2 regions of the Streptomyces dangxiongensis genome follow, and region 2 is predicted to be linked to the other one. Evidence: riboswitches for the same ligand, from Rfam matches in the RefSeq annotation. Region 2 holds a riboswitch; the other holds the start of a gene.

Region 1 (4,208 bases), 1.0 Mb from region 2:
CGTATGGCCACTGAGCGAGCGTTGCCGGGGCTTGCGGTGCGTTGCCACCTGGACCGTCACGTCCTTCCGTACGGCTCGTATGTCGAGCGGTCAGTGCGCCCGGCGGCGGTCCGCACAGGGGAACGGGCCGCCGCCGGGTCCTTCTCGGCGCGGGTGGCCGGCTGCCGCCCCGGTCCGGGCGGCGTGGGGAGCCGGTCACCTGGGGACGACGTTAGGCCGGATGGTGACGAGTTGGTAACGCACTGTACGGAACTGTCCGCGGCGAACCGGAATGTGACCGAAGGTGATCCCTCCCCGCGTGGGGAGACGATTCCTTCACGCTGTGTGATGATCAAAGCGCGGGAAGTGGGACAGAAGGGAGAGCTGGGGTGTTATGGCTCGCATATGTACGACAGCCGTCGGCGCCTCCGACCCCCGTCACGGTCCCTCGGGTGGGGCCGGTGACGGGAGAGCGGGACACCCCTGGTTAGGCTCCGGCCCCATGGACGTACTCATCCATCTCTTCGTCGGCCTGCACATCGTCGGTATCGCCGCGCTGCTCGGCGGTTTCCTCACCCAGATGAAGGCGATGGGCCGGGGCACGGCCCGGTTCGTGCCCGGGATGCTGCACGGCGCGCTGACCATGCTGGTCACCGGTGTGGCGCTGCTCGGCCTCAACCAGGCCGACGACCACCACATCAACACCGTGAAGATCGGCGTGAAGCTGGCCCTGCTGATCGTGATCCTCGGGCTGGTCTACGTCAAGCGCGACGAGGAGCGGATCGACAAGGGCCAGTTCGCGCTGGTCGGCCTTCTGACCACGGTGAACATCTTCATCGCCGTCCTCTGGACCTGACCCCCGGCGCGGAGGGCCGGCCCGCGCCGGCCCGGTAGGTCAGACCGGCCGCACCACGCTGTGGACGGCCGACTCGCCGGCGGAGGACATCGGTTCCTCACGGACGTACGCGCCCGGTCTGGGCGCGTGGATCATCATGCCGTCGCCCGTGCAGAGCCCGACGTGTCGGCGGTCGTCGTGGAAGAGGACGAGATCGCCGGGGCGGGCGTCGGCCGGCGGGACCGTGGTGCCGGCGGCGGCCTGGTCACGGGCGGTACGCGGCAGGGTGACGCCGGCGGACTTCCAGGCGGCCTGGGTCAGGCCCGAGCAGTCGTAGGAGCCGGGGCCGGCGGCACCCCACACGCACGGCTTGCCGAGCTGGGCCCGGGCGAAGGCGACGGCCTTCCCGGCCTTGGCCGCGTCTGCGCCGGACGGCGCGGAGCCCGGGGCGGTCCGCCGCGCCAGCACCACGCGCGCGTGGGCGAGTTTTCGCTGCACGGCTGCCTTCACCGCCTTCGGGTCCCTCGGATCCCGCGCGACGACCTCCGGCCGAGCGTTCCCGGGCGATACGACGGCGTCCACGAGCGGTATGACGGGTGCGCCCCGGTCCTGCCCCCCGGCGTGCCTGGGCGGTATGACGGGTGTGCTTCGGTCCGGTCCCGCCGTGTGCCTGGGGGGTGCGACGGGCGCGCCCCGACCCGGCGTCGCGGCGCCTCCGGTCGGGGCCGTCGGTGCGGGCGTCGTGACGTCGTCTACCAGGGCCGGTGCCACGGCGCCCCCACCCCAGCGGGGTGCTACGACGTCCCGGCCCTCCGCCGGTGCTGCGGCGCCCACGCTCCCCATGGGCGCCACGGCGTCCCCGCCCCGCGTGGGCGGGAGGGTGGCCGCGTCAGGGGCGGGGGCGGTGCGGCGCTGGGCGGGGGCGGCCGTGCCGGGGCGGGCGTGGGTGGCGCCGCGGGTGGCCGGGACGGCGCGGGCCCGGGCCGCGCGCCGGGCGACCTCGTCACGCAGTCGCTGGAGGCTGTCGGCCTGCCGCCGTGGGGCGCCGGCCGGCGCCTCGGCCACTCCGGCCGTCCCGGTCGCGGACTCCGCCCGGCGGTAGAGGTCGTCGATCTTCCGCTCGACCTCCTCCGGGCTCGGCCTGCCGTGACCGGCCTCGGGAACGGCCTCCGCGGTCTGGGAGAGCACGGCGAGGGAGGAGAGGGCGGCGGTGGCGAGAGCGGGGGTGCGGATGCCCGCTCCGGGGGTTCCGCCGGGGCGCGGCTTGCGGTGCGACGCCAAGGGAGGCGACTCCTTCCTAGCTGCCGCCTACCGGGTTAGCTGTCGGGTTCGGGCGGACGGAAGGGTTGCCCTACGGCGTCGTCCCGGGCGGGAGTCGGCCGATTCACCCCAGGATTCGGTGGGTCCCCGGCTCCGGGCGCCGCACAGGGGGCACGCCGGACTCGGCGGAGGCCGCGCGGCCCGGCGACGTTCGCCGGAGGGGGGTCGTGCGGCCTGACGGCAACCTAGCCAACTCGTGTGTCTTCTGTGAAGGTTGGTGCGCAGTATGTCCGATACATTTCCGTGACCTGGGGCCGGATTCACACGCGTGTGACCAGGTGCTTCCGGTGCGTGAGGGGTCATACGGCCCTGTGTGGCGAAGACCGGTCCGCGGGACGGTGACCGGTTGTCGGTGGGGCGCCCTAGACTCGGAGAGCGATGAGCAGCCTCTTTGACGACAGCTTCCTGGCGGACCTCCAGCCCCCGCGCGGGCACGACGAGGAGCTTCCGCCGCCGCCCGAGCACGACCACACCCCGGAACCGCTTCCGGACGATCTGTTCGGCGGGAAGTTCGACGCGCCGCCGGACCGGGACGCCCACTACCGCGACGGCGCCCCCCGCCCCGTGATCGACGCGGCGACACTCCTGGCGGGGCTGAACGCGAACCAGCGCGCCGCGGTCGTGCACGCCGGCTCTCCGCTGCTCATCGTCGCCGGCGCCGGCTCCGGCAAGACCCGTGTGCTCACCCACCGCATCGCCCACCTGCTCGCCGAGCGGAGCGTCCACCCGGGTCAGATCCTCGCGATCACCTTCACCAACAAGGCCGCCGGCGAGATGAGGGAGCGTGTCGAGCAGCTCGTCGGCCCGCGCGCCAACGCGATGTGGGTGATGACGTTCCACAGCGCGTGCGTGCGCATCCTCCGCCGCGAGTCGAAGAAGCTCGGTTTCACCTCGTCGTTCTCGATCTACGACGCGGCCGACAGCAAGCGCCTGATGGCCCTGGTCTGCCGTGACCTGGACCTCGACCCCAAGCGCTACCCGCCCAAGTCCTTCAGCGCGAAGATCAGCAACCTCAAGAACGAGCTGATCGACGAGGAGGATTTCGCCGCCCGGGCCGCCGACGGCTTCGAGAAGACCCTCGCCCAGGCGTACACGCTCTACCAGTCGCGGCTGCGCGAGGCGAACGCCCTCGACTTCGACGACCTGATCATGACGACGGTCAACCTGCTGCGCGCCTTCCCGGACGTCGCCGAGCACTACCGCCGCCGTTTCCGGCACGTCCTGGTCGACGAGTACCAGGACACCAACCACGCCCAGTACGCCCTGGTGCGCGAGCTGGTCGGGACGGGCGAGCGTGCCGCCGAGGACGTCGACGTACCGCCCGGCGACGGTGACCTGCCGCCCGCCGAACTGTGTGTCGTGGGCGACGCCGACCAGTCGATCTACGCCTTCCGGGGCGCGACGATCCGCAACATCCTCCAGTTCGAGGAGGACTACCCGAACGCGACGACGATCCTGCTGGAGCAGAACTACCGCTCCACGCAGACGATCCTGTCCGCCGCCAACGCGGTCATCGAGCGCAACGAGTCCCGCCGCCCGAAGAACCTGTGGACCAACGCCGGCCACGGCGCCCGGATCACCGGTTACGTCGCCGACACCGAGCACGACGAGGCCCAGTTCGTCGCGGACGAGATAGACCGGCTCACCGACGCGGGGGAGGCACGCGCCGGGGACGTCGCTGTCTTCTACCGCACGAACGCCCAGTCCCGTGTCTTCGAAGAGGTCTTCATCCGCGTCGGCCTGCCGTACAAGGTCGTCGGCGGCGTCCGCTTCTACGAGCGCAAGGAGGTCCGGGACGTCCTGGCCTACCTGCGCGTTCTCGCCAACCCCGAGGACTCGGTGCCGCTGCGCCGCATCCTCAACGTGCCCAAGCGGGGTATCGGCGACCGCGCGGAGGCCATGGTCGACGCCCTCGCCCAGCGCGAGAAGATCAGCTTTCCGCAGGCCCTGAAGCGCGTCGACGAGGCGTACGGCATGGCCGCGCGGTCGACGAATGCCGTGAAGCGGTTCAACACGCTGATGGAGGACCTGCGCACGATCGTCGAATCCGGTGCCGGACCGGCGACCGTCCTGG
Region 2 (4,208 bases):
AGGGTGTGCTGGGTGTGGAGGACCTTCGCGCGCAGGTAGCGGACGTTGTGGTCCGTGGGGAAGACGCCGGTCGGCACCCGGTCCCGCACGGCGACGCCCAGGGCGCGCAACTGTCCCGCGTTGTCGGGGTTGTTGGACAGCAGGTCCAGCTCGCTGACGCCGAGGGCGGTGAGCATCTGCGCGGCGGCCCTCGCGCGGCCGGGCGCCGCAGTCGCAGCGGGCCGAGCCGAAGGCGTCGCCGGTCACCTAGTCGGCGCAAGGCGACGACCGTCGGCGCCACGGCACGTCCTCCGCCGCGGTGGCGCCGCCGTCCTCCCCCTGGAGGCCGCGTGCGATCCCCGCGCAGATCTCCTCCAGTTGCCCCACCTGCTCCGGGGTCAGCCGGTCGAACAGGGTGGTGCGCACCGTCTCGACGTGGCCGGGCGCCGTACGCTCCAGTACGGCCGTCCCTTCGTCCGTGAGCACCGCGAGCGAGCTGCGCCGGTCCCGGCCGGAGCTCTCCCGGCGCACCAGGCCGTCCCGCTCCAGCCGGGTCACCACGTACGTCAGCCGGCTTCGCGTGATCTTCAGCGTCTCGGCGAGATCGGTCATGCGCAGTCGCCGGCCGGGGGCCTCGGAGAGGTTGGCCAGCACGGAGTAGAACAGGTGCGGCATGCTCCCCTCCTGCTGGAGCTGGCGGTCGATCGCGTCCTCCAGCAGCCGGGACGCGGCGAGGTAGGCGCGCCAGGCGCGCTGCTCCGGCGGAGTGAGCCAGCGGGTCGTCATGCCGCCAGTGTAGATTTGTTCCAAATTTGAACCAAGACTTCGGCCGGTCCACCGGGCCGCCGCGAGGGAGTACGCCGATGCCCCTGCCGTACGTACTGCTGTCCGCCGCCGTCTCCCTCGACGGCTTTCTGGACGACACCGGCCCTGAGCGGCTCCTGCTGTCCGGCCCGGCCGACTTCGACCGGGTCGACGCGGTACGGGCCTCCGTCGACGCCATCCTGATCGGCGCCGGCACGATCCGCGCCGACAATCCGCGCCTGCTGGTCAACTCCGCCGAGCGGCGTGCGGCCCGGGTGGCGGCGGGCCGGCCGGCGTACCCGCTGAAGGTGACCGTCACCGCCTCCGGGGACCTCGACCCCGGCGCCCACTTCTGGCACACCGGCGGCGACAAGCTCGTCTGCACCACCGATGCCGGTGCCGCCCGGGCCGCCCGGCTCCTCGGCGGCACCGCCGACGTCGTCGCGCTCGGCCCCGCGCTGGACTGGCGGGTCCTGCTGGAGCATCTGCACGACGTGCGGGGCGTCGGGCGCCTGATGGTCGAGGGCGGAGGGCAGGTCCACACCCAGTTGCTCCAGCAGGACCTCGCCGACGAACTCCAGCTCGTCCTCGCCCCGCTCCTCGTCGGCGACCCCGCGGCCCCGCGCCTGTTCGGCCCCGGCGCCTACCAGGGCGGACGCCTGCGCCTGACCGACACCCGCCGCATCGAGGACGTCGTCCTCATGCGCTACGAGCCCACGGCCCCCGGCACCGGCCCGGTCGCCACGCCCGCCGACCGGCACTGGCTGCGCACCGCCTGCGAACTCGCCGCGCTCTGCCCGCCCTCCCAGACGGCGTTCAGCGTCGGCGCGGTCCTGGTCGCCGCCGACGGTACGGAGCTGGCCCGCGGCCACTCCCGTGAAGGCGCCGACCCGGTGGTCCACGCGGAGGAGGCGGCCCTCGCGAAGACCGACCCGGCCGACCCGCGCCTGCCCGGCGCCACGGTCTACAGCAGCCTCGAACCCTGCGCCCGCCGGGCCTCCCGGCCCGCCCCCTGTGCCGAGCTGATCCTGCGGGCCGGGGTGCGCCGGGTGGTCACGGCGTGGCGGGAGCCCGACACGTTCGTCGCGGCGGCCGACGGCACGGGCGTCCTGACCGGCGCGGGCGCCCGGGTCGTCGTACTCCCGGAGCTGGAATCCCTCGCCAAGGCGCCGAACGCGCATCTGCTCGCCTGACAGCACTCAGGGCCGGAATCCATTGGATTCCGGCCCTGAGTCTTCAGTAGCGGGGACAGGATTTGAACCTGCGACCTCTGGGTTATGAGCCCAGCGAGCTACCGAGCTGCTCCACCCCGCGTCGTTGTGTCTCTACTGTACGCCATCCACGGGGTGCGATGCACATCGGTTCCCCGGCCCCCGGCGACCGTCACCGACAGTGAGTGGGTGGGCGCCGTGCGGCAACGGCTGAGTCACCATCAAAGACGCGAATGACTCCTGTACGTCGGTCAACTCGTCCGGTTTGCAGGAGTCATGGCTGGTAAGTCCCCGGGTGTGAACATTAATGATCAAGACGGACGGCTTGGAAAGTGACTGGCAGGTCTATTAACGTTCGATAACGCAGCGCGGTCGTCCCAGCCGTCACCAGCGACGGCTCCGTGCGCACGCGCCGAATCCCGCAAGGGAACCGGGGAACCACCACCCTGGGGTGAATCTCGCGAACGCCGACGTGGAACTCATGGAGTCCACGACCGGTATACGCGCGTAGGAGACCTTCCTGCTCCGAACCCGTCAGCTAACCCGGTAGGCGGCGGAAGGAAAGGAGCACGCCCGCGTGGCGTCCAACCGGCCTGCCCCAGAAACCCCGTTCGTGCCGGCTCAGCGCGAGACCGAGACCTTCGGCTACGACGCCCACCGAGCCGACGAGGGCCCCTGGGAGGAGTGGAACCCCACCGAGGACTCCGTCGCCCCGGTCCGCGGCCGGCACCGCGTCGCCAAGCAGCGCGGCGGCTTCGCGCGCAGCTCCACCGTCCTCGGCGTCGGCGTGATCGCCGCGGTCGGCGCGGGCGGCATGGCCAGCGCCAACACCGGCAAGCCGCCGGTCTCCATCTCCCTGCCGGACCTGCCCTCCGTCGGCTCCCTCTTCGGCGACACCTCCACCGAGGCGCCCAGGACCGCCACGACCGCGCTGAGCAGCGTCGGCGTGGCCTCCGCCGACGACCAGCAGGGCACCGACGCGGGCGAGGCCCTGCGCAACCGGATCCTGGCCCAGGCCGAGCAGCAGCAGGGCCAGGCCGACAGCAGGGCCACCGCCGTCGCGCTCGCCACCGCCGAGAGGCAGAGCGCGCAGGCCGCCGCCCACGCCGAGGAGGAGGCCGCCGCGAAGGCGGCCGAGGCCAAGGACGCGGCGGAGGCCGCCGCCGCGAAGAAGGCGGAGCGGAAGGCCGCGAAGGAGGCCGAGGAGAAGCGGCAGGCCGAGCTGGCGAAACTGGCCGGGCAGTACACGCTGCCCACCTCCTCGTACACGATCACCTCGACGTTCGGCCAGGCCGGCACCATGTGGTCCTCCGGCCACCACACCGGCCTCGACTTCGCCGCCCCCACCGGCACCCTCATCAAGGCCGTCCACGGCGGCACGGTCACCGAGGCGGGCTGGGCCGGCGCCTACGGCTACCGCACGATCCTCACCCTCGACGACGGCACCGAGCTGTGGTTCTGCCACCAGTCCTCGATCAACGTCACGGCCGGTCAGAAGGTCACCACCGGCGAGGTCATCGGCCGTGTCGGCGCCACCGGCAACGTCACCGGCCCGCACCTGCATCTGGAGGTCCACCCCGGCGGCCAAGCAACCGGCATCGACCCGATGACGTGGCTGCGGGACAAGGGCCTCACCCCCTGAACGCCCCCTGAACGGGTGTTCGCCGGAACTCGGCGCCGGTGGCGGGGATGTGATCACCCGCCGTCGGCGTTGTAGTGACGTATGACCTCAACCACATCACCCCGCACTCTCGGCTCCTCCGATCTCCAGGTCTTCCCGCTCGCCCTGGGCGGCAACGTCTTCGGCTGGACCGCCGACGAACAGACCTCCTTCGCCGTCCTCGACGCCTACACGGCCGCCGGCGGCAACTTCATCGACACCGCCGACTCCTACTCCGCCTGGATCGAGGGCAACCAGGGTGGCGAGTCGGAGACGATCATCGGCAAGTGGGTCAAGGCCCGCGGCAACCGCGACGACGTCGTCATCGCCACCAAGGTCAGCCAGCACCCCGAGTACCAGGGCCTGTCCGCGGCCAACATCAAGGCCGCGGCCGACGCCTCGCTGCGCCGCCTGGACACCGACCACATCGACCTCTACTACACCCACTTCGACCAGCCCGAGGTGCCGGTCGAGGAGATCATCGGCGCGCTGGACGAGCTGGTGAGGGCCGGCAAGGTGCGGCACATCGCCGCCTCCAACATCAGCCCCGAGCG

What was found. A riboswitch is a leader RNA that binds a small molecule or an ion and turns the genes downstream of it on or off. The one in region 2 is predicted to bind cyclic di-AMP.
Region 1: linked by a shared signal. The riboswitch ahead of D9753_RS37905 (NlpC/P60 family protein) and the one ahead of D9753_RS18770 (M23 family metallopeptidase) in region 2 are both predicted to bind cyclic di-AMP.

Annotation. Positions count from the first base shown of each region.
Region 1 covers NZ_CP033073.1:3,168,858-3,173,065, reverse strand. The annotation lists gene D9753_RS13925 (C40 family peptidase) at 1-48, opposite strand, end outside; gene D9753_RS13920 (hypothetical protein) at 482-835, shown strand; gene D9753_RS37905 (NlpC/P60 family protein) at 875-2,095, opposite strand; cyclic di-AMP (ydaO/yuaA leader) riboswitch at 2,104-2,272, opposite strand; gene pcrA (DNA helicase PcrA) at 2,513-4,208, shown strand, end outside.
Region 2 covers NZ_CP033073.1:4,190,052-4,194,259, forward strand. The annotation lists partial or broken gene D9753_RS18750 (GTP cyclohydrolase) at 1-194, opposite strand, end outside; gene D9753_RS18755 (MarR family winged helix-turn-helix transcriptional regulator) at 247-765, opposite strand; gene D9753_RS18760 (dihydrofolate reductase family protein) at 843-1,976, shown strand; tRNA gene D9753_RS18765 (tRNA-Met) at 2,024-2,097, opposite strand; cyclic di-AMP (ydaO/yuaA leader) riboswitch at 2,395-2,562, shown strand; gene D9753_RS18770 (M23 family metallopeptidase) at 2,572-3,636, shown strand; gene D9753_RS18775 (aldo/keto reductase) at 3,718-4,208, shown strand, end outside.